Regions from separate parts of the Blastococcus sp. SYSU DS1024 genome, predicted to be linked through region 1. Evidence: predicted binding sites of a transcription regulator. Region 1 holds the regulator's gene; each other region holds the start of a gene.

Region 1 (7,949 bases):
CCGCGGAAGTACTTCGTGGTGACGATGTTGGTGGCGTTGATGCTCCACTCGGCCGGGAACTCGACACCGCGCTGCTCGAAGTTGATCGAGCCGTCCCGCCAGTTGGTCATGACGACGTCACGACGCTCCCAGGTCACCTCGTCGTACGGGTGGACACCAGCGGTGGTGAAGACACGCTTGATCTTGAGGCCCTTGGCCCGGCTGGGAGTCTTGGCGCTGCGGCGGGTGCGGGCGCCGGCCACGCGGTCGTCGGTCTCGGTCATGGTGTGGAGCTCTCCCTGGTCGTGTGTCGCGTGGTGCTTCGCGGGGCTGCGCGGTGGGGCTGCGCGGTGTCGGATCGGGGGCTGGGGAAGAGCCGCGATCGGTAACTGCTCGAACTGCTGTCTATCGGGTGGCACCGACAGTTCTCAGGTGCCGGCGCCCGTGCCGGACGGGACGGGTCGCCGGGGTTCGGGCGGGCCCGCCTCCCCCGGCGGTGCGGCGGGCTGCCGGGCCTTCAGCTCGGCGATCTCCCGCTCGAAGTCGGCCACCGAGGTGAAGGAGCGGTAGACGCTGGCGAACCGGAGGTAGGCCACCTCGTCCAGCTCGCGCAGCGGGCCGAGGATGGCCAGGCCGACCTCGTGGCTCGGCACCTCCGCCGCGCCGCTGGCGCGGATGCTGTCCTCCACCTGCTGGGCGAGGAGCTTGAGCTGGTCCTCGTCGACGGGCCGGCCCTGGCAGGCCCGCCGGACGCCGGCCACCACCTTGCTGCGGTTGAACGGCTCGCTGACGCCGTTGCGCTTGACGACGGCGAGCACCGCCTCCTCGACGGTGGTGAACCGCCGCCCGCACGCGGGACAGGAACGACGACGCCGGGTGGTGGCGCCCTCGTCGGCCTCCCGCGAGTCGATGACCCGGCTGTCGGCGTTGTGGCAGAACGGGCAACGCACGGTGGTTCACCTCCCTTCGCGCCGCGCCCGCCACCGGCCGGCTGTGCAACCCCCTGGGGACATCCGGTGGATGCGCCGGGGACAACCTGAGGACCAGCCTGTGGACAGGCTTACAGCTCTGTAACTACTAGATGTAGGGGAACCCTAGGACGGCCCACACAAGATGTGCAAGTGATCCTTCCGTCGGCGTGTTCCACCCCGACACGGCCGTGCGCAGGTGGAACAGCGGTCCCCAGCTGTCACAGGACACGCCGCGACGACGCGCCGAAACCTCGCCCCCGGGCCCCACCCGGACAGGGGCGACCGCGGCGCTCCGCTGCCGCCCCGGCCCCCCGCGGGAACGACCGAGGGGCGCTCGGCTCGACGAGGCTGTGCGCCGATGCGCGGTTCTGGCCCCCAGGGCGGCGCATCGGCGCACACCCTTCGGCGCAGGAGGCGCCCACCGCCCGACCGGCGGCCCGGCGGGCACACGACAGCAGTGCCGAGCCCCCGCGGGCGGGCCCAGCCAGGACCGCCGAACGACGATCAGGCGCTGACCGAGCCGCCCACCCGGGGCCGCCGCGAGTGCGGGATCTGGTCGCTCAGCCGCATCGGTCGGGTCAGGAGATCCTGCTCGAGGTCGGCCGGCGGGGCCCAGCCCCCCGCGGCGGAGCCGGTCTCGACCGGGCTCGCAGCGCGGGCCGCAGGCACCGACCAGCCACCGCCCCGCGGCCGCTCGTCACGGGCTGGGGACGGCGCACCCGGCGCGCTCTCGACGACGGCCGGGAAGAGCTCGGTGTCGGCGGCGCGGTGCCGGCCCACGACCGGGCCGGGCGCAGTGGTCGGAGCGCGGTGCCGACCCGGGGAAGGAACCGGCACCGAGGACGCCGGCGCGCCCCGCGCGGCGTCGCTCTCCGGCGCTCGCCGGCGACCGCCCGACCGGTGGGAGCCGGCCCGCGGCTCGCGGCTGTCGCGCACCAGCGGCAGGCTGGCGGTCGCCTCCACGTCGGTCGACGGACCCTGCTGGAGCGGTGCCACCGACGGCGGGGCGGGCATCGCCTGCGTCACCGGGGGCGCGTCGACGACCGGCGGCTCCGGAAGCCGCAGGTCCGCCAGCTCGGTCCAGAGCGTCTCCTCCACGCCGTCGACGACGACCCGCACCCACATCTGGCACGCGCCGGAATCGTCGTGCCGCCACCCCAGCAGCTCCCCCGCGCACCAGGCACCCGCCTGGTGCACCTCGACGGCCTGGGGACGAGTGGCGAACACCGCGGCGCGGTTCTCCATGACGCTGGACACGGGCGAACCGTATGTGGCCGACGAGCACGCACGGTGAACGCGCCTGCACTGAGGGTTGACGAAGTCGCAGGGTCGCCTTGTGAACACCTTGCCGTCACGCGCTCGCGCCGAGCCCGCAGGGACGTCAGGGCAGCACGAGGACCTGACCTGGGGTGATCGCTGCGGTGTCGAGCCCGTTCAGCCGCTGGATGTCGACGACGACGTCGCGGACGTCGCGCCCGTCGGCGGCCGCACCGGCGATCGACCAGAGCGTGTCGCCCGGCTCGACGATCACCTTCGTCGTCCCCATGAGCTCCAACCCGCCACCTGCCTCCCCGAGGACCGCCTCGCCGACGGCGAGCGCACCCACGGCGAGCAGGAGGGCGAGGACCACCAGCAGACGGCGACCGCGCGCGGTCAACCGGAGCGGTGGCGGCTCCACCCGTGCCCGACCACCACGGGCGGGCGGTCGCTCCGCGGCGGCCCGCAGGTCGTTCGCGCCCGCGAGAGCCGGCGCGGGCCGGGGCCCGGCCGTCTCCGCGTAGGAGCGAGGCGGCGGGAGCACCCGGAGGTGCCGGGCGGGTGGCGGACCGGCACACCGCTCCCCCGGGCCGACCGGCACCTCTCCACGGACCTGTAGTGCCGCGCTGCTCGTCATGTGTTCAGCCCTCCTGGCCGGCACCCGCCGGACCCGAACGTGTGTTCGATTCGAACGCCTGTCCGATGTCTACCGGATGGGGCCGACAGAAGTGGTGCGACACGGGAAAGTTTCGAACACCTGTTTGAAGTGGTCGGCGATCGGCGCTACCGTTCCCCCGACGACGAGGGTCGAGAGCTGCGCGGGGCAGCCGGCGAGGAGGAGACGTGGCGGACTCGAGCAGGACGTCCGGCAACCGGGGCGGCACCGCGGGCGCGACCCCGGGGGCGGCGGACGGTTCGGCGTCGGTGCGGGCCTTTCCCGACCGCGCGGCCGATGGGGACGGGCTGACCCAGCGGCAGCGGCGGGTCCTCGAGGTGATCCGCGACTCGATCGACCGGCGGGGCTACCCCCCGTCGGTGCGCGAGATCGGTGAGGCCGTGGGGCTGTCCTCGGCGTCCTCGGTCGCGCACCAGCTCGCGGTGCTGCAGAAGAAGGGCTGGCTGCGGCGCGACCCCAACCGGCCGCGCGCCTTGGACGTGCGACTGCCCGGGGATGCCGGCCGGCCCAGCGCCGCACAGGTCGAGCCGCCCGTGCTCGGCGACGGAGTGCAGGCAGCCGCGCCCGCCTACGTCCCGCTCGTCGGCCGGATCGCCGCCGGTGGTCCGGTGCTCGCCGAGCAGGCGGTGGAGGACGTCTTCCCGCTGCCGCGCGAGCTGGTCGGCGAGGGAACCGTCTTCATGCTGAAGGTGGCCGGCGACTCGATGGTCGAGGCCGCCATCTGTGACGGCGACTGGGTCGTCGTCCGCCAGCAGCCGACCGCCGAGAACGGCGAGATCGTGGCGGCGATGATCGACGGCGAGGCGACGGTGAAGACGTACAAGCGCCGGGACGGTCACGTGTGGCTGCTGCCGCACAACCCGGCCTACGAGCCGATCCCCGGCGACGAGGCGACGATCCTCGGGCGGGTGGTGTCGGTCCTGCGTCGCGTCTGACCCTCAGGGTCGGCGGCGCAACCTGCCGCCCAGCCAGACCACGACGGTGGCGACGGTGGCGGCGATCAGGGCCGCGGCGATGGGTGAACGGTCCGAGCGGGTGAGCTCGGCGAACGACGGCAGCGGATCACCTTCGGGGGGCGCGCTCGCGGCGGCGGCCCCGGTCGGCAGCGGAACCACGGTGACGGCGCTGGGCAGGCCTTCGCTGGCGACCACCAGCGCCCGGCTGTCGGCGGCGAAGCTGATGGCTTCGCCCTGCGGCGACTCGGGGAGCGCCACCCGCACCGGTTCGCCGGCCAGCGCACCGGGCACGTCCGAGCCGGCCAGCGGCCACACGTAGGCGTCCGTGTAGGTGCGCAGCGCCAGTGCGCTCCCGTCGCCCGCGACCGCTCCTCCGGTGACCAGCAGCTGCCCCGCTCGGCCCACGGGGCCGCCCGGAGTTCCGGTGAGGGTGACGTTGACCGTGCCCACCCGCTCCATCGGCACCGTGCCGCCGTCCACGAGCGCGGCGGTGGGCCGGTAGACCCCGCTGGAGCCGAGCACCTCCTTGGTCACGAGGTACGGCGTTCCGTCCGGAGCCAGGAGCAGCGCCTCGGCGTCGTGCGCGCCGTCGGGGTAGGTCAGCCGGTGCAGCGCCGTCGTGCCGTCGGGCCGCAGCACGTGCAGCGCCACGGTCGGGCGGACGGCGCCGTTGTCGCCGATGTCGGCCACCCACACGCTCCCGTCGGGCGCCACCCCGAGGTCCTCGGGGTCGAACGGGTCGGCCGTCCCGGTCTGGACGTCGACCACCGCGCACGAGGAGTCCAGGCCGTGGACCGCGACCTGCTCGCCGCCGTCGTTGAGGGCGAGCATCTGATCCCCCACGACCACCAGGCCGGAGAGCTCGGCGAGTCGCGGGTCGGTGATGGCGCAGCGGACCTCCGGCGCCGCCTCTTCCGCCGACGCCGGAGCGGGGACGAGCACGGCCAGGGCGCCGGTCAGGGCGCTCGCGACGGCGAGCCGCCGCCGCCGGGCGCGGCTAGGGATTCGCTCGGCCTGCTCGGGCACGTACCCAGCGTGACAGAACCATAGCGTCCAGTGCATGAACCACGCCCAGGAGCACGATCCCGACGGCGGCTCCCACGACCGCGTCGGTGACCCAGTGGAAGTCCAGCGAGACCATCGCCACGCCGGTGGCCACCGGCCCGACGACGCTCAGCCACCAGAAGGTCCGCTGGACCGCCGGCGGGAGCCCGTACTCGACGGCCTGCCAGCGGGCCACCCCCCACATGAGCACCGCGTTGGCGACGTGCCCTGAGGGGAAGGAGGCACCGTCGGGGTGGAAGAAGTAGGAACCGGGGAACGCCGGCGCGGTGCGCCCGACCCCGTGCTTGATCGCGTAGACCCCGGCGGTCAGCACTCCGAGAGCCAGCACCACGCGGACGGCAGGCAGCCAGGTGCCGCGCCGCCAGATCAGGTAGCCGACCAGGCCGGCGAGCACGACCAGGATGGTCACGCGCCCCCCGAGCTGGGTGACCACCCACACCGCCGGGTATCCCGGCGTGTCCCGCAGGCCCCAGTCGCTCACGATCTCGGACACCCGGAGGTCCAGCCGCTCGGACGGGCCGTGGGCGAGCAGGTCGGCGGTGATGAGCAGCGTGACCAGCAGAGCCGCGGCGACCAGCCACCACGGCGGCCGGCCGACGGGGACCACGGGCGCAGCCCGCGGTGCCTCCGTCGCCTGCACGGCTCCCCTGGTCACGCCGCCACGGTACCGGGCCGTGACCGGATCGTGATCAGCGCAGGCCGACCGATCCCGCTCAGCCGACCGGGACCGCGAACTCCTCGAGCACCGCCGCGAGAGCGCCGTCGACCCGGGCGGTCAGGCGGGTCCCGCCGGCCTCGTGCACCTCGCCGAGCACCTCGCCGTCACGGTGCACGCGGGACACCAGGTCCCCCCGGTCGTAGGGCACCAGCACGTCGACGTCGACGTCCGGGTGCGGCAGCCGCTCGGCCACGAGCCGGCGCAGCGCGTCCATGCCGGCGCCGGTCCGCGCCGACACCCAGACGGCGCCCGGCAGGGCCTGGCGGAGCGTGAGGATGTCCTCCTCGCTCATCGCGTCGACCTTGTTGACGACGATCACCTCGGGGACCGCCGACGCGTCGATCTCGTTCAGCACGACGTGGACGGCGTCGATCTGGCCCAGCGGGTCGGGGTCGGAGCCGTCGACGACGTGCAGCAGCAGATCGGCCGCGGCGACCTCCTCCAGGGTGGAGCGGAACGCGTCCACGAGCTGGTGCGGCAGGTGGCGCACGAAGCCGACGGTGTCGGTCAGCGTGTACTCCCGGCCGTCCGGCGACTCCGCCCGGCGGACCGTCGGGTCCAGGGTGGCGAACAGCGCGTTCTCCACGAGCACGCCGGCGCCCGTGAGCTGGTTGAGCAGGCTGGACTTGCCGGCGTTCGTGTACCCGGCGATGGCCACGCTCGGCACCGCGTTGCGGCCGCGGCTGGACCGCTGCGTGGCCCGCGCGGTGGCCATACCGGCGATCTCGCGACGCAGCTTGCTCACCCGGGCGCGGATACGCCGCCGGTCGGTCTCGATCTTCGTCTCACCAGGACCGCGGGTACCGATACCGCCACCACCGGCGACGCGGCCACCGGCCTGGCGGGAGAGCGACTCACCCCAGCCGCGCAGGCGCGGCAGCATGTACTGCATCTGCGCCAGCTCGACCTGGGCCTTGCCCTCCCGGCTGGTGGCGTGCTGGGCGAAGATGTCGAGGATCAGCGCCGTCCGGTCGACGACCTTCACCTTGAGCACCTTCTCCAGCTGGTTGAGCTGGCCAGGGGTGAGCTCACCGTCGCAGATGACGGTGTCGGCGCCGGTCGCGGCGACGATGTCGCGGATCTCGTTGGCCTTGCCCGAGCCGACGTAGGTGGCGGCGTCGGGCTTGTCGCGCCGCTGGCTGACCGCCTCGAGCACCTGCGAGCCCGCCGTCTCGGCCAGGGCGGCCAGCTCGGCCAGCGAGCGGTCGGCGTCGGCCTGGGTGCCCTCGGTCCAGACGCCGACGAGCACGACCCGCTCGAGTCGCAGCTGCCGGTACTCGACCTCGGTGACGTCGGCGAGTTCGGTGGAGAGGCCGGCCACCCGGCGCAGGGCACCGCGCGCCTCGAGCGCGTAGGAGCCGGTGGTGTCGTCGGCCTCGTCCCACTGCCCGGCGGGCGCGGGGCGGGTGTCGTCGAGGTCGGCCTGCTCGTCGACGGGCAGGGCATCGGGGGCGGTCGTCATCGTGTCCAGCGTGGCACGGTCCTGCGTGGAAAGCACCTGAGATGTCATCGCCCGGTACAACGCATCGCCGCCCCCGATGCATCCCGATCGGCGGCAGGGGTAGGGCCTGCGGGACGAACGCGACGCACGGAGGAGGAACCGATGAGCGAGAGCGGATCGAGCCGACTGGGTTCGAACAGCGAGCTGGACGACCCGGGCCGGGACCCCGAGGGCATCGGCGGCCCGCCGCGCAACCCGATGGGCGCAGGGGCGGACCAGGACAGCGGCCGGGGGGCGCCACCCACCCCTCCGGCCACCGGCGACGACGACGCGATGGTCCCCGTGCCGCCCGACGACGACCGCCGCTGACGCCTCAGGCCCGGAGCCACTCCGGGCACAGCGTGCCGGCCGACACCAGGACGGCCGGACCGCTGAGGACCGTCGTCCCGGGGGTCACCTGCACCGACAGGCGGCCCCCGGGGACGTCCACGACGACCGTGCCCTCGTCGGCGCCCGCCGCTCGCAGGGCCGCGTAGGCCGCCGCGCAGGCGCCGGTGCCGCACGACCGCGTCTCGCCCACCCCGCGTTCGCTGACCCGCAGCCGCACGTGGGCACCCGGCTCGAGGACGTTCACCAGCTCGACGTTGACGCCCTCCGGGAACAGCGCCGGGTCGAACGCCGGAGTGCCGGTCAGGTCCAGCTGCTCGACGGGCACGTCGGTCAGGCAGGCCAGGTGGGGGTTGCCCATGCTGACGGCGAGGCCGGCGAAGGCCCGGCCGTCGAGCTGCGCCTCGCCCTCGCCGAACGGGCGGGCGGGGCCCATGTCGACCCAGTAGCCGCCGTCGGCACCGGCTCCCACCCGTCGCGGCCCACCGCGGGTACCGAC
Region 2 (7,949 bases), on a different contig from region 1:
GCTTCCCCGATCGCGGGGTCCTCGGCCCACCGGCGGTAGGGGATGCGGGCGATCTCGCGCACCTCGCCCACCGTCGTCCACTCGTTGCCGCCGAGCCGGGCCAACGGCTTGAGGTGCTCGATCCGCGGCCGCCCGTCCCGCACGGCGTCGGCCCACACGCTGATGTGCCGGACCCGGCCGAGGACGACGGTGCTGTCCCCCAGTCGCAGCGTGGAGTGCAGGACGCACTCGATCGACACGGGGGACTCCGCCACGCGCATCGCCGCGACCGTGTCGGCGGGCTCCAGCCGCACCCCGGCCTGCTCGGCCTCGCTGGTGTCCGGCGGGAAGTCGGTCGCCGTGGCGTTGACCTGCTCGAAGAGTGCCTCGGGCGTCAGGTTCACGGTGAACTCACCGGTGGCCTCGACGTTGCGCAGCGAGTCCTTGCGGCCGACGGAGGTGAACTGCACGACCGGCGGGTCGACGCACGCGACGGTGTAGAAGGAGTGCGGGGCGAGGTTGTGCACGCCCGCGGCGGAGCGGCTGCACACCCACGCGATCGGACGGGGCACGACGACGGAGTTCAGCACCCGGTAGAAGGCGCCGGCGTCCATCTCGGCCGGGTCGAAGGAGGTGCGCGGGCGCTGCTGCTCGGCGGAGGTCACCGGCTCATCGTCGCCGACACCGCCGGCGGGGTCGCGTCGACGGGTCGGCCGCGCCAGCGCAGGGTGCCCCGCCGCCGTCCCCGGACCGACCGGACCATCAGGAGGTCCAGGGCCAGCACCGACACCGGGTGCGCGAGGGCATCCGGCCAGGCGCGCGCTCCGCTGGCCCGGGCGCCGGCGAGGCGGCCGGCCACCCCGGCCAGGTAGCCCACCAGCCCGGCGCGCGACCCGCCGAGGGCGGCCAGCGGCGGGACGACGTAGACGGCGGTCAGTGCGGCCGCGGCCGCCAGCCCGGCCACCGGCGTCCCGCCCACGGAGGCCCACAGCGACTTCGCGTAGCCGTCGCGGACCGCAGCCCAGCCGTCGTACATCCGGCAGGCGGCGAGGCACGAACCGTCGATCGGCACGCCCCGCCCACCGGCGCGCTTGACCGCCCGCAGCAGCGCGATGTCCTCGAGCACCTCACCGCGCACGGCCGCGTGGCCGCCCGCGCGCTCGTACGCCGCCCGCCGCACCACGAGGAACTGACCGTTGGCGGCGGCCAGCGAGGGCCGTGGCGAGCGCTCGGCCAGCCGCAGCGGCAGCGTGGTGATCCACAGCCAGGGCGCCAACGGCTGCACGAGGCGCTCGGCGGGGCCCACCGCCAGCGGCCGCGGCCACGGCGAGACCAGGTCCAGGCGGTGCGCGTCCAGCACCGCCACGGCTGCGGCGACGGCGTCGGGGAAGAGGCGGACGTCGGCGTCGACGAACACCAGCACCTCGGCGTCCCCGGCCTCGGCCGCCCCCACGGCGCAGGCGTGCGGTTTGCCCAACCACCCGGCCGGCAGGGGCGGTGCGGTCACCAGCCGCACCCGTGGGTCGGGGACGGCCCGGACGACGTCGGCGGTGCCGTCGGTGGAGCCGTCGTCGACCACGACGACCCGGAGCCGCTCCGCGCCGCGCTGGTCGAGCAGCGCCGCCAGGCAGCCGGCGACCTGGTCGGCCTCGTCGCGCACCGGCAGCACCACGGTGACCTGCCGCTCCACCGCCGGCGGATCCACCGGTGGGCGGCGCAGCAGCGCGGCGTTCACGGCCGCGTGCACGGCGCCGGCGACCGAGACGCCGGCCAGCGTGCGCACCAGGCGACCGCTCACGGCCGCCCCGCGCGTCGACGCTGCAGCGCCAGGACGGCGAGGACGCAGGCGCCCAGCGCCGCCCCCCAGGCCGCCGAGCCGGGCAGGCCCAGCCAGCCGGCGTGCGCGAGGGCGCCGCCCAGGGTCATCCACGCCAGGGCGAGCAACGGGGCGCCCGGGCCGGTGCGCGGTGGCCGGGCGGTGCGCTCGACCAGCAGGTCCAGCAGCGTCATCAGCACCAGCCCGGCCAGCAGCCAGCCGGCGAGGTTGGTCAGCGGCACGGTGTCGATGCCCGGCAGGCCGGGGGAGGGGTGCTCCCACGTCCAGTAGCCGGCCTGCACCAGCTGCGGGTCGAGGACGACGTCCCACGCCGCGAAGACCGCCGCCGCCCAGGCGATGCGCGCCGGCCGGCGGCGGCTCGCGCGCACCGGTCGGGCCAGCACCTCGCCGAGCAACCAGCTGGGCCAGGCCATCATCAGCCACGCCAGCGGCACCAGGAACGGCACGCCGAGCAGGGTGGGGCCGAGGACGTCGCTGTAGGAGTAGCTGCCGTAGGGGAACCCGGTGGCCACCCCCAAGGACTCGAAGGCGATGGAGACGAGGGCGACCAGCGCCAGCACCCCCACGCCGGTGCGGGCGCCGCGGCTGAGGCCCGCGTGCGCGACCGACAGCGCCGAGCCCAGCAGCACGATGCCCCAGGAGACGGCGTCCCGGGACGAGCCCGACGCCAGCGGGTAGGCGATCGCCGTCGCGACCAGCGCCGCCGCCAGGGCCCAGGGCACCACGCGGACGGCGGCGGGTGCGGTGGCCGGTGCGGTCGTCGTCACCCGCGCCCCGCCCGACCGCGCACGCGCTGCACCGCGCGGCCGGCCGCCGCCCGCGCGCGGGGCAGCGCCCGGCGGTCGGCGAGGACCGTGCGGGCCGCCGTCCGCCCGGAGTTGCCCGAGACCCCACCGCCGGGGTGGGTGGAGGCGCCGGACAGGTACAGCCCGGGCAACCCGGGCACCCGGTAGCCCGACAGGCCGGGGGCCGGGCGGAAGGCGAACATGCTGGCCAGGCCCATCTCCACGTGCATGACGTTGCCGCGGGGGAGGGACAGCTCCCGCTCCAGGGCCAGCGGGGTCTGCACGTACGTCTCCCGGACCGAGGCGGCGAACCCGGGGGCGTGGCGGTCGACGGCCTCGATCAGCCGCCGGGCCTCGGCGTCGGCCAGGGCGTCCCAGTCGCCGCCGTCGGCCAGCGCGTACGGGTACCACTGGCCCCAGATCGTGACCACGTGCTGCCCCGGCGGGGCCAGGGTGTCGTCGCTCGCGGAGAACGACATGGCCAGCGGGACCGGCTCGCGGGGCAGCTGCCCGGCACCCCAGTCGCCGTGCGCGGCGGCCAGCTGCGCCCGGTCGGTGCAGAGCAGCTGGAGCCCCTGCAGCGCCTCCGGCCCGGCGCCGGGGTAGGCCGGCGGGGCGTCGGTCAGCGCGCGCACGACCAGGCCGAAACCGTTGCCGACCGGGGGGGCGACGTCGGCCAGGACCGGCGGGGCCGCGTCGCCGGCCAGCTCCCGGGTCACCCCGATGTGGCAGGCGGCCACCACCGCCGGCGCCCGGACCACCCGCCCGGAGCGGGTCGCCACCCCGGCCACCCGGCCGTCCTCGACCAGCAGCCGCGCGGCGCCGTCCCCGAGGACGACCCGGCCGCCGTCGGACTCCAGCCGCCGGCGCAGCGCCTGCGTCAGCCCGCCGGAGCCGCCCACGGGGTGCCCGGGTGGGACGTCGTGCAGCAGCGCCACCCAGCCGATCATCGCCGCGGTGCCGGGCTCGGACATCGGGGGCCCCGACTGGGCGCCGAACCACGCCAGCGCCGCCTTGAGCCGCTCGCTGCCGAACCACCTGTCCAGCAGGGCATCGCCGGAGCCGAGGAAGTCGACCGCCAGCTCACCGCCCGGGGTGCGCGGCCGGCCGTCGGCGGGCGCACCCAGCGGCCAGAAGGAGCGCACCAGGCCGCCGGGGGACGGCGCGCGGCCGAAGGAGGCGACCACGGCGCGGCTGCGCGGGCCCCAGACCTCGACGAAGCGGCGGTAGGCCGCGGCGTCGGCCGGTCCGCAGGCGGCCTCGATCGAGGCGCAGGTGGCGTCGAGGTCCACGGAGAAGACCAGCGGCCGGCCGGCGGGGCCGGGATCGCCGGGTGCGGGGGCCGGCGCGAAGCCCCACGGGTCGCAGTCGACGTAGCGGAGCCCGTGGGCGGCGAGGTCGAGCTCCTCGATGATCCCGCTGTGCCGGACGATGACGTGCGCGCTGGACCCGCGGTCCACGCGGACGCCGGGCCAGCGCTCGACGGTGGAGACCGCCCCGCCGAGGACGTCGTCGGACTCGACGACCTCGACGGACAGGCCCTCCCGGGCGAGGTAGCAGGCGGCCACGAGGCCGTTGTGGCCGGAGCCGACGACGACGACGTCCACGGGTGCGACGGGTTCGGGGGCGGCGGTCACGACCGTGGGTTCGTCGCGGAGGGGTCGCGTGGATGCAGCGGCAGCCGCGCGCCCAGGATCGCGAAGGGCCGGGAGTCGCCGGGGAAGTGGTAGCCGCGGGCCAGGTCGACGAACCCGTCGGCGCGGTACAGCCGGAACGCCTTGGTGTCGGCGTCCGGCGTGGAGAGCAGGGCGACCGGGTGCGGCAGGCCCTCGACCAGCGCGTGCAGCAGCTGCCGGCCCAGCCCCTGGCTCTGCGCGTCGGGGTGGACGTGCAGCTCGCAGATCTCGAAGGCGCCGGGCAGCCACTTCTTCGCCGTCCGGCGGTCCAGCGCCGCGCGCACCTGGTCGTGCCACCACTGCCCGGGGGCGATGAGGTAGCCGTAACCGAAGCCGACCAGCCGCTCGCCCTCCGGGGTCTGCGCGAAGGCCCCCACGGCGCGGAAGCCGGGCCGTTCGGTGTGCTGGATCGCGTAGCCGTACCGGCCGGCGACGATGCCCGAGTCGTAGCCCATGGCCAGCCCGTAGATGGCCAGCACCTCGTGCATGTGCTCCCGCATCCAGGGGACCGGCAGCTCGAGGATCCGGGTGGCCGGGCGGGTGCCCGTCACGGCGCGACCCCGGCGGCGTCCGGCCGGGCGGTGTCCGGCCCGGCGGTGTCCGGCCGGTCGGCGCCGCCCACCGTGGTGGCGGTCCCGTCGAGCGGACCGCCACCCACCTCGGCCGCGGTGCCGGCGGTGATGCGGAGCAGCTCGTCGTAGCTGGTCGGGAAGACCGCCGTCGGGTGCCCCGCCGCGGCCCACAGCCGGTCGTACCGGGCGAGCTCCACGTCGACCAGGGTGCCGAGGGGGGCCGGGTGCCCCACCGGGGCGACCCCGCCGATGGGCTGGCCGGTGTGCTCGCGGACGACGTCCGCGGGGGCGGGGGCCAGGGAGCCGACGCCGAGCAGCGCCGCGACCTGGACGACGTCGACGCGGTGCGCGCCGCTGGTGAGGACGAGCAGGGGCGCGTCGTCGGCGAGGAAGACCAGGCTGTTGACGATCGCGCCGACCGGGACGCCCAGCGCGGCGGCGGCTGCGGCCGCGGTGCGGACCTCGGCGGGGAGGACTCTCACCTCACCCTCGGCGCCGGCCGCGGCGAGGGCCCGGGCGACGGCGGCCACCCGGGGGTGCGGGGGTGGGCTCATGCGTCGATCCTGCCACCGCCTGGGGGTGGCGCGCCCGGCGTGCCCTGCCCGGCGGTGGGGGTGCGGGGCGGGTCGACGGACACGCCGCGGTCCGGCTTGACGACGGGGGAGTGCTCCGGTCTACTGGACGTCGTTCGAACGGGTGTTCGAACGACGTCCGACCCCTCCTTCCCGGCTCTCTTCCCCGCCGGTGGGGTGGCGGGCGGGTGCGCGGGGTGAGGCGTGGGGAGGCTGTCATGAGCCGGGTGCTCGGTGAGGTCGTCGGTCGGGCCGGCGAAGAGGTGCAGGTCGAACGCGGCCCGTCGGGGCCGGTGCAGTTCTGGCGCGGGCAGTCCCGGTACGTCGTGGGCGAGCTGCTCGACTCCTGGCTGGAGACCGCGCCGTGGTGGCTGCGGGACGCGGAGGCGGGCGGGGCGTCCGACGACCTGGTGGCGCCCCGCGAGGTCTGGCGGGTGGAGGCGGTGCGGGCCGGGCGGTCCCGGATGAGCTTCGCCGGCGTCTACGACCTGACGTGGGACGCCGCCGGCAACCGCTGGTGGCTCGTCCGGGTGCACGACTGATGGGCGCCGCACGAGCCGTGCCGGCCGGCCAGCTGCCGCTGCCGCCCGCGTTGCCCGCCGCGGCCGCCGGGCTGCTCGGCCAGGCGCACCGCGGCCTGGCCGAGGCGGCCGCGGCCACCGATCCGCGGGAGCGGTACGCCACCGCGCACCTGGCGGCGCTCCGGGCCGCCGCCGCGGTGCTCGCCGCCCGCACCCGTCCCGAGGGCGGCCGCCGGCGGCCGCGCAGCGCCTGGGTCCTGCTGGGGCAGGTCGCCCCCGAACTGGGGGAGTGGGCCACCTTCTTCGCCGCCGGTGCGGCCAAGCGCGCCGCGGCGGAGGCGGGGCTGTCCCGGGCGGTCACCGAGCGGGAGGCCGACGACCTGGTCCGCGATGTGCGGGGCTTCCTCGCCGTGGTCGAGGCCGGGCTCGGCGTCGACGCGCTGCCCGAGCCGCCCCGCTACCCGCGGCCGCACGTGGTCGGCGGGGCGCCGTCCCGGTCGGGGTCCCGGTCCACCGGATCCCGGAGGTGAGCGACCCCTTCGTCCACCTGCACGTCGCTTCCGGCTACTCCATGCGGTACGGGGCCAACCACCCCGCCGACCTGGTGGCCCGGGCCGCCGAGCACGGCATGCCGGCCCTGGCCCTGACCGACCGGGACGGGCTCTACGGCGCGGTGAAGTTCGCGCTGGCCTGCCGGTCGGCCGGGGTGCGGCCGATCTTCGGGATCGACCTGGCGGTGGCGCCGGCGCTGGGCACCAGCGTGCCGCCGGCGCTCGCGCACGTGCTGGGGGAGGAGCCCCCCGCGGCCCGGTCCTCCCGGTCGCGGGCCGCGACGCCCCCGCGCCGGACCCCGGCCCGGGGCGGGGTGAGCGTCGACCCGCGGCTGCCCCGGGTCACCTTCCTCGCGCGGGACGGGGCCGGCTGGCGGTCGCTGTGCCGGCTGACCAGCGCCACCCACCTGCGCGGCACCCGTGGCGAGCCGGTGAGCTCGCTGGCGATCGCCGCCGAGCACGCCTCCGGGCTGGTCCCCCTGCTCGGTCCCGACTCCCCGGTGGGCCGGGCGCTGCTGGCCGGCCGGGCCGACCTGGCCGGTCAGCAGCTGGACGCCTGGCGCGCGGTCTTCGGCCCGGGGCTGGCGCTGGAGGTGGTGCACCACCGCGGCCGGGGTGACCGGCAGCGCGCCCAGGCGCTGCTCCGGTTCGCCGCCGAGCAGCAGGTGCCGGTAATCCTGAGCAACGCGGTCCGGTACGTCGACGCCCTCGATGCCCCGACCGCCGACGTGCTGGACGCGGCCCGGCGGCTGGTCCCGCTCGGCGCCCGGCACGTCGACTGCACCACGGCCGAGGGGTACCTGAAGTCGGGCAAGGAGATGGCCGAGGTCGCCGAGGACGTCGTCGGCCCCGACCGGGACGCCGCACTGCGGCTGCTCGAGCGCACCGCCCGGCTGGCCGAGCAGTGCGCCGTCGACCCCGCCGGCGACCTGGGCATCGGCAGCGTCCGGTACCCCGAACTGGGCGTGGTCACCACACCGGCCGAGCGGGGGATGAGCCCGGCGCAGGTGCTGCGCGGCCGGTGCGAGGCGGGGCTGGGGCGCCGGGGCATCTCCCCGACGGCCCGGGTCCGCCAGCGGTTGGCCGACGAGCTCGGGGTCATCGAGCGCCTCGGCTACCCGTCCTACTTCCTGACCGTCGCCGACGTGGTCGACCTCATCAAGAGCTTGAGGGTTCGGGCCGCGGCCCGCGGCTCGGGTGCCGGCAGCCTGGTCACCTACCTGCTGGGCATCTCCGACGTCGACCCGCTGCGCTACGGGCTGCTGATGGAGCGGTTCCTCTCCCCGCTGCGCCACCAGCTGCCCGACATCGACATCGACGTGGAGTCCGCGCGCCGGATGGAGGTCTACGACGCGGTGATCGACCGCTTCGGCGCCGACCGGGTCAGCTGCATCTCGATGATGGACACCTACCGGGTACGCCACGCCATCCGCGACGTCGGTGCCGCGCTGGGCCT
Region 3 (7,949 bases), on a different contig from region 1:
TGGTGATCTGCCAGGTGCTCTCCGGGCCGTAGCCGTGCCCGACCACGTTCGTCCCGATGGTCGCGATGCCGCTCCGCGCGTTGGTCAGGGCGGCCAGGAACACGCTGGTCGTCGAGCCGGTGAAGCCGTGCCCGAAGACCGCGGTCGGCCAGCCGCCGTCCGGCGCCGGGCCGGGCGGGAGGACGGCGACGAAGGGCAGGCGCTCGGCCTCGACCGGCGCCGGACCGGTGTCCCGGGTCGGCGTCTGGGTGATGGTGACGTCGGGGTTGAGCCAGGACGGCGCCTGGTAGGAGCCGAACACCAGCGTGCTGCCGGCGGGCAGGAGGTTGGTCGGCTGCACGCTCGGCCCGGCCGGGGTACCCCCTGGCGTGGCGGGAGCCGGCCGGTCGGGGACGAACGTGACCGTCGAGCCCGTCACCGGGACGACGCCGTCGATCTCCAGCCCGGGGCGCTCGATGCCGAGTGCCCGCAGCGCGCGGTTGGACTGGATCTGCAGGTTCACGTCGAGCAGGCCGTCGGTGGCGCTCATCGTCGTGAAGGTCTCGGTGGTGGCCGAGTTCGTGGGTGCGGCCTGCACGTCGATGCGGTACGTGGTGCCCGGGGCGAGCTGCTCCACGGGGTGCGCGTACAGCGTGTTGGTGGCCGGGTCCCAGACGACGCGGTCGACGCCGGTGCGCCATCCGCCGCGCTCCTGCCGCACGGTGATCCGCTGGGCGACCTCGGCGGGGTCGACCGGGGCGTCGAAACGCACGGCGATGCGCGGGTCGAGGTCGAAGCCGTCGAGCTCGTTGAGCCGCTCGACGAGACCGCAGCTGACGACGTTGCCGCAGTTCTCCGTCGGCAGGGCGACCCGCAGGCCGGTGAGCTGCTGCCGGTCGGGGACGGTCAGGTCGTTCGTGGGGAAGACCGACACCGGCTGGGCCGGTGCGGGGGTGGCGAGCGCGGGGGTGGCGGTGGCCGTGACGGTGACCGCCGCGGCCAGGGCGCTGACGAGCGACGCGGTCGTCCGGCGCCAGGGATGTGAGGACAACGAGTCTCCTATGCCTGTGGGGCCCTCTTCCTAGCCGACCGGTGACGCGGCCCACAACGGCGGGAGACGATCTCGGGACAGCGCGTGGCGCAGCGCTGCACGAAAGGGCTTCGCCACAGTGCTCGCCGCCCATCGCGAGGACTACCAGCACCGATGACGGAGTGCGACGGTCGTCGACCCCGGGATGCCACGGGCCCGGGACCGACCGGTCCCGGGCCCAGCCCAGCCGTACGGCCGGTCCTGCTCAGTTCGCCATGTCGACGAAGCGGCTGTAGTGACCCTGGAAGGCGACGGTCACGTTGGCGGTCGGGCCGTTGCGGTGCTTCACCAGCATGATGTCGGCCTCGCCGGCCCGCGGGGACTCCTTCTCGTACATGTCCTCGCGGTGGATCATCATGACCATGTCGGCGTCCTGCTCGATCGAACCCGACTCACGGAGGTCCGACAGCATCGGCTTCTTGTCCTGACGCTGCTCCGAGCCACGGTTCAGCTGCGACATCGCGATGACCGGGACCTCGAGCTCCTTGGCCAGCAGCTTGAGCGCACGGGAGAACTCCGAGACCTCCTGCTGGCGGCTCTCCACGCGCTTGCCCGAGGTCATCAGCTGCAGGTAGTCGATGACCACGAGCTTCAGGTCGTTGCGCTGCTTGAGCCGCCGCGCCTTGGCCCGGATCTCCATCATCGTCATGTTCGGCGAGTCGTCGATGTAGAGCGGGGCGTCGGCGACCTCACCCATCCGGCGCGCGAGCTTGGCCCAGTCCTCGTCGGACAGCGAGCCGGCGCGCATGTGGTGCAGCGGCACCTTCGCCTCGGCCGAGAGCAGACGCATGGTGATCTCGTGCTTGCTCATCTCGAGCGAGAAGATGACCGCGGGCAGCCCGTGCTTGACCGTCGCCGACCGGGCGATGTCCAGCCCCAGCGTCGACTTGCCCACGCCGGGACGCGCCGCGATGACGACCATCTGCCCGGCCTGCAGGCCGTTGGTCAGCTCGTCGAGGTCGCGGATGCCCGTGGGCACACCGCGGGCCGTGCCACCGCGGGAGGCGATCGCGTCCAGCTCGTCCATCGTCGGCTGGAGGACGTCCTCGAGGCGCGAGTAGTCCTCGCTCATGCGCTTCTCGGTGACGTCGTAGATCTCCTGCTGGGCGCGGTCGACGATGTCGTCGACGTCGCCCTTCCCACCGGCTGCGCCGTAGCCCAGCTGGACCACCCGGGTACCGGCCTCCACCAGCCGCCGCAGCACCGCCTGCTCGGCGACGATCGCGGCGTAGTAGCCGGCGTTGGCCGCCGTCGGCGTGGACTGGATGAGCGTGTGCAGGTAGACCGCGCCGCCCATCTTCGACAGCTGGTCGGTGCGGTTGAGCTCCGCGGCGACGGTGATCGCGTCGGCCGGCTCGCCCCGCCCGTAGAGGTCGAGGATGCAGTCGAAGATCACCTGGTGCGCCGGCCGGTAGAAGTCGTTGCCGTGCAAGACCTCCACGACGTCGGCGATCGCGTCCTTGCTCAGCAGCATGCCGCCGAGCACCGACTGCTCCGCCGCGACGTCCTGCGGCGGCTGCCGGTCGTACGCCGGCGCCGTCGCGGACGGTCGGCTGAACTCGTCGGCCACCGCCACGGGAGTACCTCCATCTCCTTGCGAGCGCGCCCGCATCACCACCACGCGCAGGGGAAGTACGCGAGCTCGGCGGACGGCGCCGTGCCGAACACCAGTTCGGCTCCTGCCTACCGGAGGGGACTGACAGTCGCGTCCGCTCGGTGGCCGGAGAGGACGTTAGGAAGCCGCGCGGGCCGCGTCCACCACCGGTGTGCACACCGATCTGCACAACTTGTGGACAAGTCGGTGGACGGACGCCTGTCGACATGTGGAGGAGTCGGGGGACAGCGTGCGCGCACCGCCCGTTCCGCGCCGGTTGACCTGCACGGACGCTGCCCACCGGGTGTGGACGGAGAAAACCTCCGAAGAAAATCTGGGGTGTCGTACCAGGAGTCACACCGGTGCACCGGCCCGTCCGCGGGGCCGGCCGCGACTGCTCCGGCCACGTCGTGCCCGGGGCGAGCCTGGCCGCCCAGCGCCCCGTGGCCGGCTCCGGGACATGCCCGGCACCCCGGGAGGGGCCCTGCGCCGTCCCGGCGACGGAGAACGGCTCCAGGGCGGTCCCTGGGACCTCGCGGCGGGTCGGCCGGGGCGTGGGGCGGCGGGGATGGCGGGTTCGAGGGGTGGCGGGTTCGAGGGGTGGCGGAGGCGGAGCAGCGTGCGGGACCCGCAGACGCCACGAGGGGCGCCGGACTCTCGTCCGACGCCCCTCGTGGGCAGTGCCTTCGTCCGGTGGCCCACTCCCAGCGTGCACGGGGGGAGCCCGGACGACGCCCCTCTGCACGGTCCCGTCGCGGCGGGCGGCAGAGGGGCTCGATCAGCTGGCGACGACCTCGATGGTCAGCTGAGCGTTGACCTCCGGGTGCACCCGCACGGTGACGGTGTGCTGGCCCGTGGTCTTGATGCTGCTGGGCAGCTCGATCCGGCGACGGTCGAGCTCCGGGCCGCCGGCGGCGGTCACGGCAGCGGCGACGTCGGCGGTGGTGACCCGGCCGAACAGCCGGCCGCCGTCACCGGCTCGCGCCGGCACCTGGACGGTCAGCCCGGACAGGCGGCCGGCCACGGCCTGCGCCTCCTCGAGCGACCGCACGTCGCGGGCGGCACGCGCCCGGCGCAGCGACTCGACCTGCTTCTGCGCACCCCGGGTGGCGACGATGGCCAGCCCGCGGGGCAGGAGGTAGTTGCGGCCGTAGCCGCCCTTGACCTCGACGGTGTCGCCGGAGGACCCGAGACCGGTGACCTCCTGCGTGAGGATCAGCTTCATCGTGCTCATGATCAGCGCGCCGTCGAGGTGTAGGGCAGCAGGGCCATCTCACGGCTGTTCTTCACGGCCGTGGCGACGTCCCGCTGGTGCTGGCTGCAGTTGCCGCTGACGCGGCGGGCACGGATCTTGCCGCGGTCGGAGATGAACTTCCGCAGCAGGGTCGTGTCCTTGTAGTCGATGTAGGTCGCCTTGTCCTTGCAGAACTGGCAGACCTTCTTCTTGGGCTTGCGAACAGGGGGCTTGGGCACTGATATCTCCAGTGAGGGAAGTGCGTGGGTGACCTGGGGTGGCCCTCGTGCGGGGCCCACGCCGAGCGGAGCGAGGCGTGGGGGGCAGGAGGGTCCGCTTAGAAGGGCGGCTCGTCCGACGGCCCGGCGGGCGTCGACCACGGGTCGCTCGCCCCGCCGCCACCGCCGAAGCCACCGCCGCCGCCGCCGAAGCCGCCGCCGCCCTCACCGCGCGAGGCGCGGGTGACCTTGGCCGTGGCGTAGCGCAGCGAGGGGCCGATCTCGTCGACCTCGAGCTCGACGACGGTGCGCTTCTCGCCTTCCTTCGTCTCGAACGAGCGCTGCTTGAGACGACCGCTGACGATGACCCGCGATCCGCGGGTCAGCGACTCGGCCACGTTCTCCGCGGCCTGCCGCCACACGTTGCAGCGGAGGAACAGCGCCTCGCCGTCCTTCCACTCCTGCGACTGGCGGTCGAAGGTCCGCGGCGTCGAGGCCACGGTGAAGTTGGCGACGGCAGCGCCCGACGGCGTGAAGCGCAGCTCCGGATCGGCGGTGAGGTTGCCGATGACGGTGATGACGGTTTCGCCGGCCATGGTCAGTGGACCTCGGGCCGCATCAGCTTCGTGCGCAGGACCGACTCGTTGAGGTTCAGCTGCCGGTCGAGTTCGGCCACCGCGGCCGGCTCGGCCTGGATGTCGACGACCGCGTAGATGCCCTCGACGTGCTTCTTGATCTCGTATGCCATGCGGCGACGGCCCCAGATCTCGGTCTTGACGGTGCCACCGGAGTTGGTGACGACGGTCAGGAACCGGTCGAGCGAGGGCGCGATCGTGCGCTCCTCCAGGTCGGGGTCGAGAATGACCATCAGTTCGTAGTGACGCACGGAGAACCCCACCTCCTCTGGTCTTCGCGGCTGCAGGGAATCTGCAGCAGGAGGGTCGTACACGCGTCGCGCGCCCCGGCAGGAGCCGGAACGCGCGGTCCCAGGCTACCAGCGGCGGAGCAGGGCGGGCCAGGCGCTGTCCACAGCTGGAGGACCCGTCCCTCCCCACCCCTCGCGAGCCCGGGGCGAGCCCCTGGGGCGGTGCCGGCGTCAGCGGGACGCGCGGGCGGCCTGGGTGGTGCGCACCAGCGCCGCGGTGACCGTGGCCAGCGCGACCACGGCAGCCAGCGCTGCGGCGGGCAGGGCGACCGGCTGGGCCTCGGACGCGGAGACCACCTGGCCCGCTTTCTCCCCGTCCGGCTCCGCGGAGCTGAGGCCGGCCAGCTGACCGAACACGGGAACGGTGGCGCCGTCGTAGGTGCCGGTGACGCCGCCCGAGCCGCTGCGGTCGGCACCGGCCTGCGCCGGTCCGGGGACCACGAACCGGGACGGGTCGAAGGCGGCGGCCGAGCCACGCGCACCCGGGGCGAGCTGCGCGGCTCCACCGGACCCGGTCTCGTAGGTGTACTGGTCGCCCGGCACGCCCTCCGGGGCGGGGCCGGCCTCCGGGGCCGGGGGCCGGTCGGCCTGCGGCGCCCCCGGGGCCTCCGGCGCCGGCGGCGCGGGCGGGGTCGCCGAGGGCGGCGCGGCCGGCAGGGTCACCGGCGGCAGCTGGGGCAGGTTGGCGCCGGGCAGGTTGGGCAGCGGCAGCAGGGTGTTCACCACGAGCGGCTGCGGCCGGGGGAGGGGCGGCAGGAGGGCGGTGGTGGCGTCGATCAGCGGCTGCGTGAGCGCGGCGCCGGACTCCAGCGCGTAGGTGAAGGTCAGCCAGCAGCCGGCCACGCAGCTGCGGTCGAACCGTTCGGTGACGCTCGCGCCGGGCGCCAGCTCCCGCTGGCCCGACGGCAGGGTGAGCGTGACCTCCGTGCTGGCCGTGACGCTGATCAGCGACGGCAGAAGCCCGCCACCACCGACCTGCAGCGTCTTGTCCTGGAGCTCGTTGACGAAGGTGACCGAGCCGCCCTGGTCGACCGAGACCACGAGCTGCGTGAGGTCCCTGATCGGCACGGTCGCGGTCGGGGCCGCGGCGGCCACGGGCGCCACCACCACGGAGGCCGCCGCCACCCCGAACCAGCTGAGGACGGCCACGGCGATGCCCCGGTGGGCCGTGCGACGGATGCGACCCGTTGCCATGTTCTGCTACCTCCACGTCGACGCGACACCACGACCGGCGAGTAACCCCCGTCACAGCCTCAACGATGATGTGACGTGGGCGATACGGGTAAACCAGCTTTTCGTCGAGAAACCGGAGATCAGCATGGCCGTGCACCCGATCGGCGTACACGTGGGCGCCGGAGCGGACGACGACGCACCCGTCCCCGGCCCGCTCGCCCGGGCGGCGGAGGTCGGCGCGGATGCCGTGCAGGTCTTCCTCGCCGACCCCCAGGGGTGGAAGGCGCCACCTCCCCGCCCCGACGCCGCGGAGCTGCGCGGCTCCGGCGTCGCGCTGTTCGTCCACGCCCCCTACGTGCTCAACGTGGCGACGACGAACAACCGCATCCGGATCCCCAGCCGGACGCTGCTGGGCAAGCACGCCAAGGCCGCGGCGGAGGCCGGCGCGCGCGGCCTCGTGGTGCACGGCGGGCACGTGCTGGCGGGTGACGACCCGGCGGTGGGCGTGGACAACTGGCGCAAGACGTTCGCCCGCCAGGCCGAGCAGGGCGGCTTCCCCGTGCCGGTGCTGATCGAGAACACCGCGGGCGGCGGCAACGCGATGGCCCGCGACCTGGACGCGCTCGGCCGGCTGTGGGAGGCCGTCGGCGAGTTCGGGGCCGGCTTCGTGCTGGACACCTGCCACGGCTGGGCCGCCGGCTGGGACCTCGGCACCGCCGTCGACGCGGTCCGCGCGGTGACGGGCCGGATCGACCTGGTGCACCTGAACAACAGCCGCGACCCGGCGGGCTCCGGGCGTGACCGGCACGCGCCGCTCGACGGCGGGGAGATCCCCCGCGAGGTGCTGGTCGAGGTGGCGCGGGCCGCCGGCTGCCCGGTGATCCTGGAGACCCCGGGCGATGCGGCGGCGCACGCGGCCGAGATCGCGCTGCTACGCGACGCGCTCGGCTGATCGGCGCAGCACGAACCGGTCGGGGGCGTGCTCCAGCGGCCCACCGGCCGGGTCGTCCACCCCGGGCCAGCTGGTCCGCACGACGTCCCGGTCGGGGTCCAGCACGTCCCGCACGACCAGCGCCATCAGGACGACGACGGCGGCGTCGCGGACGGTCACCGCGAGGAAGAACCACTCGACGTCGACACCCCGGTTCTCCGTGCCGAGGTACCAGAGCATCCGGGGCACCCACAGCAGCGCCTCGGTGGCCTGCCAGGCCAGCAACGAGCGCCACCGGGGCCGGGCGAGCACGGCCAGGGGGAGCAGCCACAGGGAGTACTGCGGGCTCCAGACCTTGTTGGTGAGCAGGAAGACGGCGACCAGGAGGAAGGCGATCTGGGCGACCCGCGGCCGGACCGGCGCGGCCAGGGACAGCCACGCGACCGCCGCGAGCCCGGCCAGCAGCGCCACCGCGACGGCGGCGTTGAGCACCGTCGGGGTCTGCCCCTCGGCCAGCGGACCGCCGAGCAACCGGTCGCCGGCGACGTGCAGCGCCAGGTTCCACAGGGAGTCGGGGTCGGCCGGCCGCGTGCTGTTCAGCCGGAAGAAGCGCGACCAGTTCTCCGGCGCCAGCACCGCGATCGGCACGTTGACCGCGGCCCAGGCGAGCGTGGCCGCCACCGCGGTCCGCAGCCACGCCCGCAGCTGCCCCGACCGCAGGCACAGCAGGAAGAGGGCTGCCAGCAGGAAGGCCGGGTAGAGCTTGGCGGCGACGCCGAGGCCGAGGAGGACGCCGGCGAGCACC

Evidence for each region. Region 1 encodes LexA, which represses DNA repair genes until DNA is damaged. Its sites were predicted from a motif close to TCGAACANNTGTTCGA; they were not measured.
Region 2: a site for LexA is predicted at 5,538-5,553, ahead of ACI79S_RS14155 (DUF6504 family protein). Genes of this name have one in related genera too.
Region 3: a site for LexA is predicted at 2,730-2,745, ahead of dnaB (replicative DNA helicase). Genes of this name have one in related genera too.

What each region holds. Positions count from the first base shown of each region.
Region 1 is NZ_JBJHAA010000014.1:38,888-46,836, reverse strand. It holds gene ACI79S_RS13820 (vitamin B12-dependent ribonucleotide reductase) at 1-263, opposite strand, end outside; gene nrdR (transcriptional regulator NrdR) at 408-929, opposite strand; gene ACI79S_RS13810 (hypothetical protein) at 1,455-2,207, opposite strand; gene ACI79S_RS13805 (LysM peptidoglycan-binding domain-containing protein) at 2,332-2,628, opposite strand; gene lexA (transcriptional repressor LexA) at 3,051-3,818, shown strand; gene ACI79S_RS13795 (hypothetical protein) at 3,822-4,865, opposite strand; gene ACI79S_RS13790 (phosphatase PAP2 family protein) at 4,837-5,559, opposite strand; gene hflX (GTPase HflX) at 5,618-7,084, opposite strand; gene ACI79S_RS13780 (hypothetical protein) at 7,226-7,432, shown strand; gene dapF (diaminopimelate epimerase) at 7,437-7,949, opposite strand, start outside.
Region 2 is NZ_JBJHAA010000015.1:7,453-15,401, reverse strand. It holds gene ACI79S_RS14185 (flavin reductase family protein) at 1-644, opposite strand, end outside; gene ACI79S_RS14180 (glycosyltransferase) at 641-1,777, opposite strand; gene ACI79S_RS14175 (carotenoid biosynthesis protein) at 1,774-2,583, opposite strand; gene ACI79S_RS14170 (phytoene desaturase family protein) at 2,580-4,238, opposite strand; gene ACI79S_RS14165 (GNAT family N-acetyltransferase) at 4,235-4,828, opposite strand; gene ACI79S_RS14160 (YbaK/EbsC family protein) at 4,825-5,403, opposite strand; gene ACI79S_RS14155 (DUF6504 family protein) at 5,640-5,963, shown strand; gene ACI79S_RS14150 (SAV_6107 family HEPN domain-containing protein) at 5,963-6,472, shown strand; gene ACI79S_RS14145 (DNA polymerase III subunit alpha) at 6,469-7,949, shown strand, end outside.
Region 3 is NZ_JBJHAA010000001.1:228,360-236,308, forward strand. It holds gene ACI79S_RS01110 (Ig-like domain-containing protein) at 1-1,030, opposite strand, end outside; gene dnaB (replicative DNA helicase) at 1,275-2,645, opposite strand; gene rplI (50S ribosomal protein L9) at 3,442-3,888, opposite strand; gene rpsR (30S ribosomal protein S18) at 3,900-4,136, opposite strand; gene ACI79S_RS01130 (single-stranded DNA-binding protein) at 4,235-4,711, opposite strand; gene rpsF (30S ribosomal protein S6) at 4,714-5,001, opposite strand; gene ACI79S_RS01140 (hypothetical protein) at 5,212-6,234, opposite strand; gene ACI79S_RS01145 (deoxyribonuclease IV) at 6,359-7,165, shown strand; gene ACI79S_RS01150 (glycosyltransferase family 87 protein) at 7,145-7,949, opposite strand, start outside.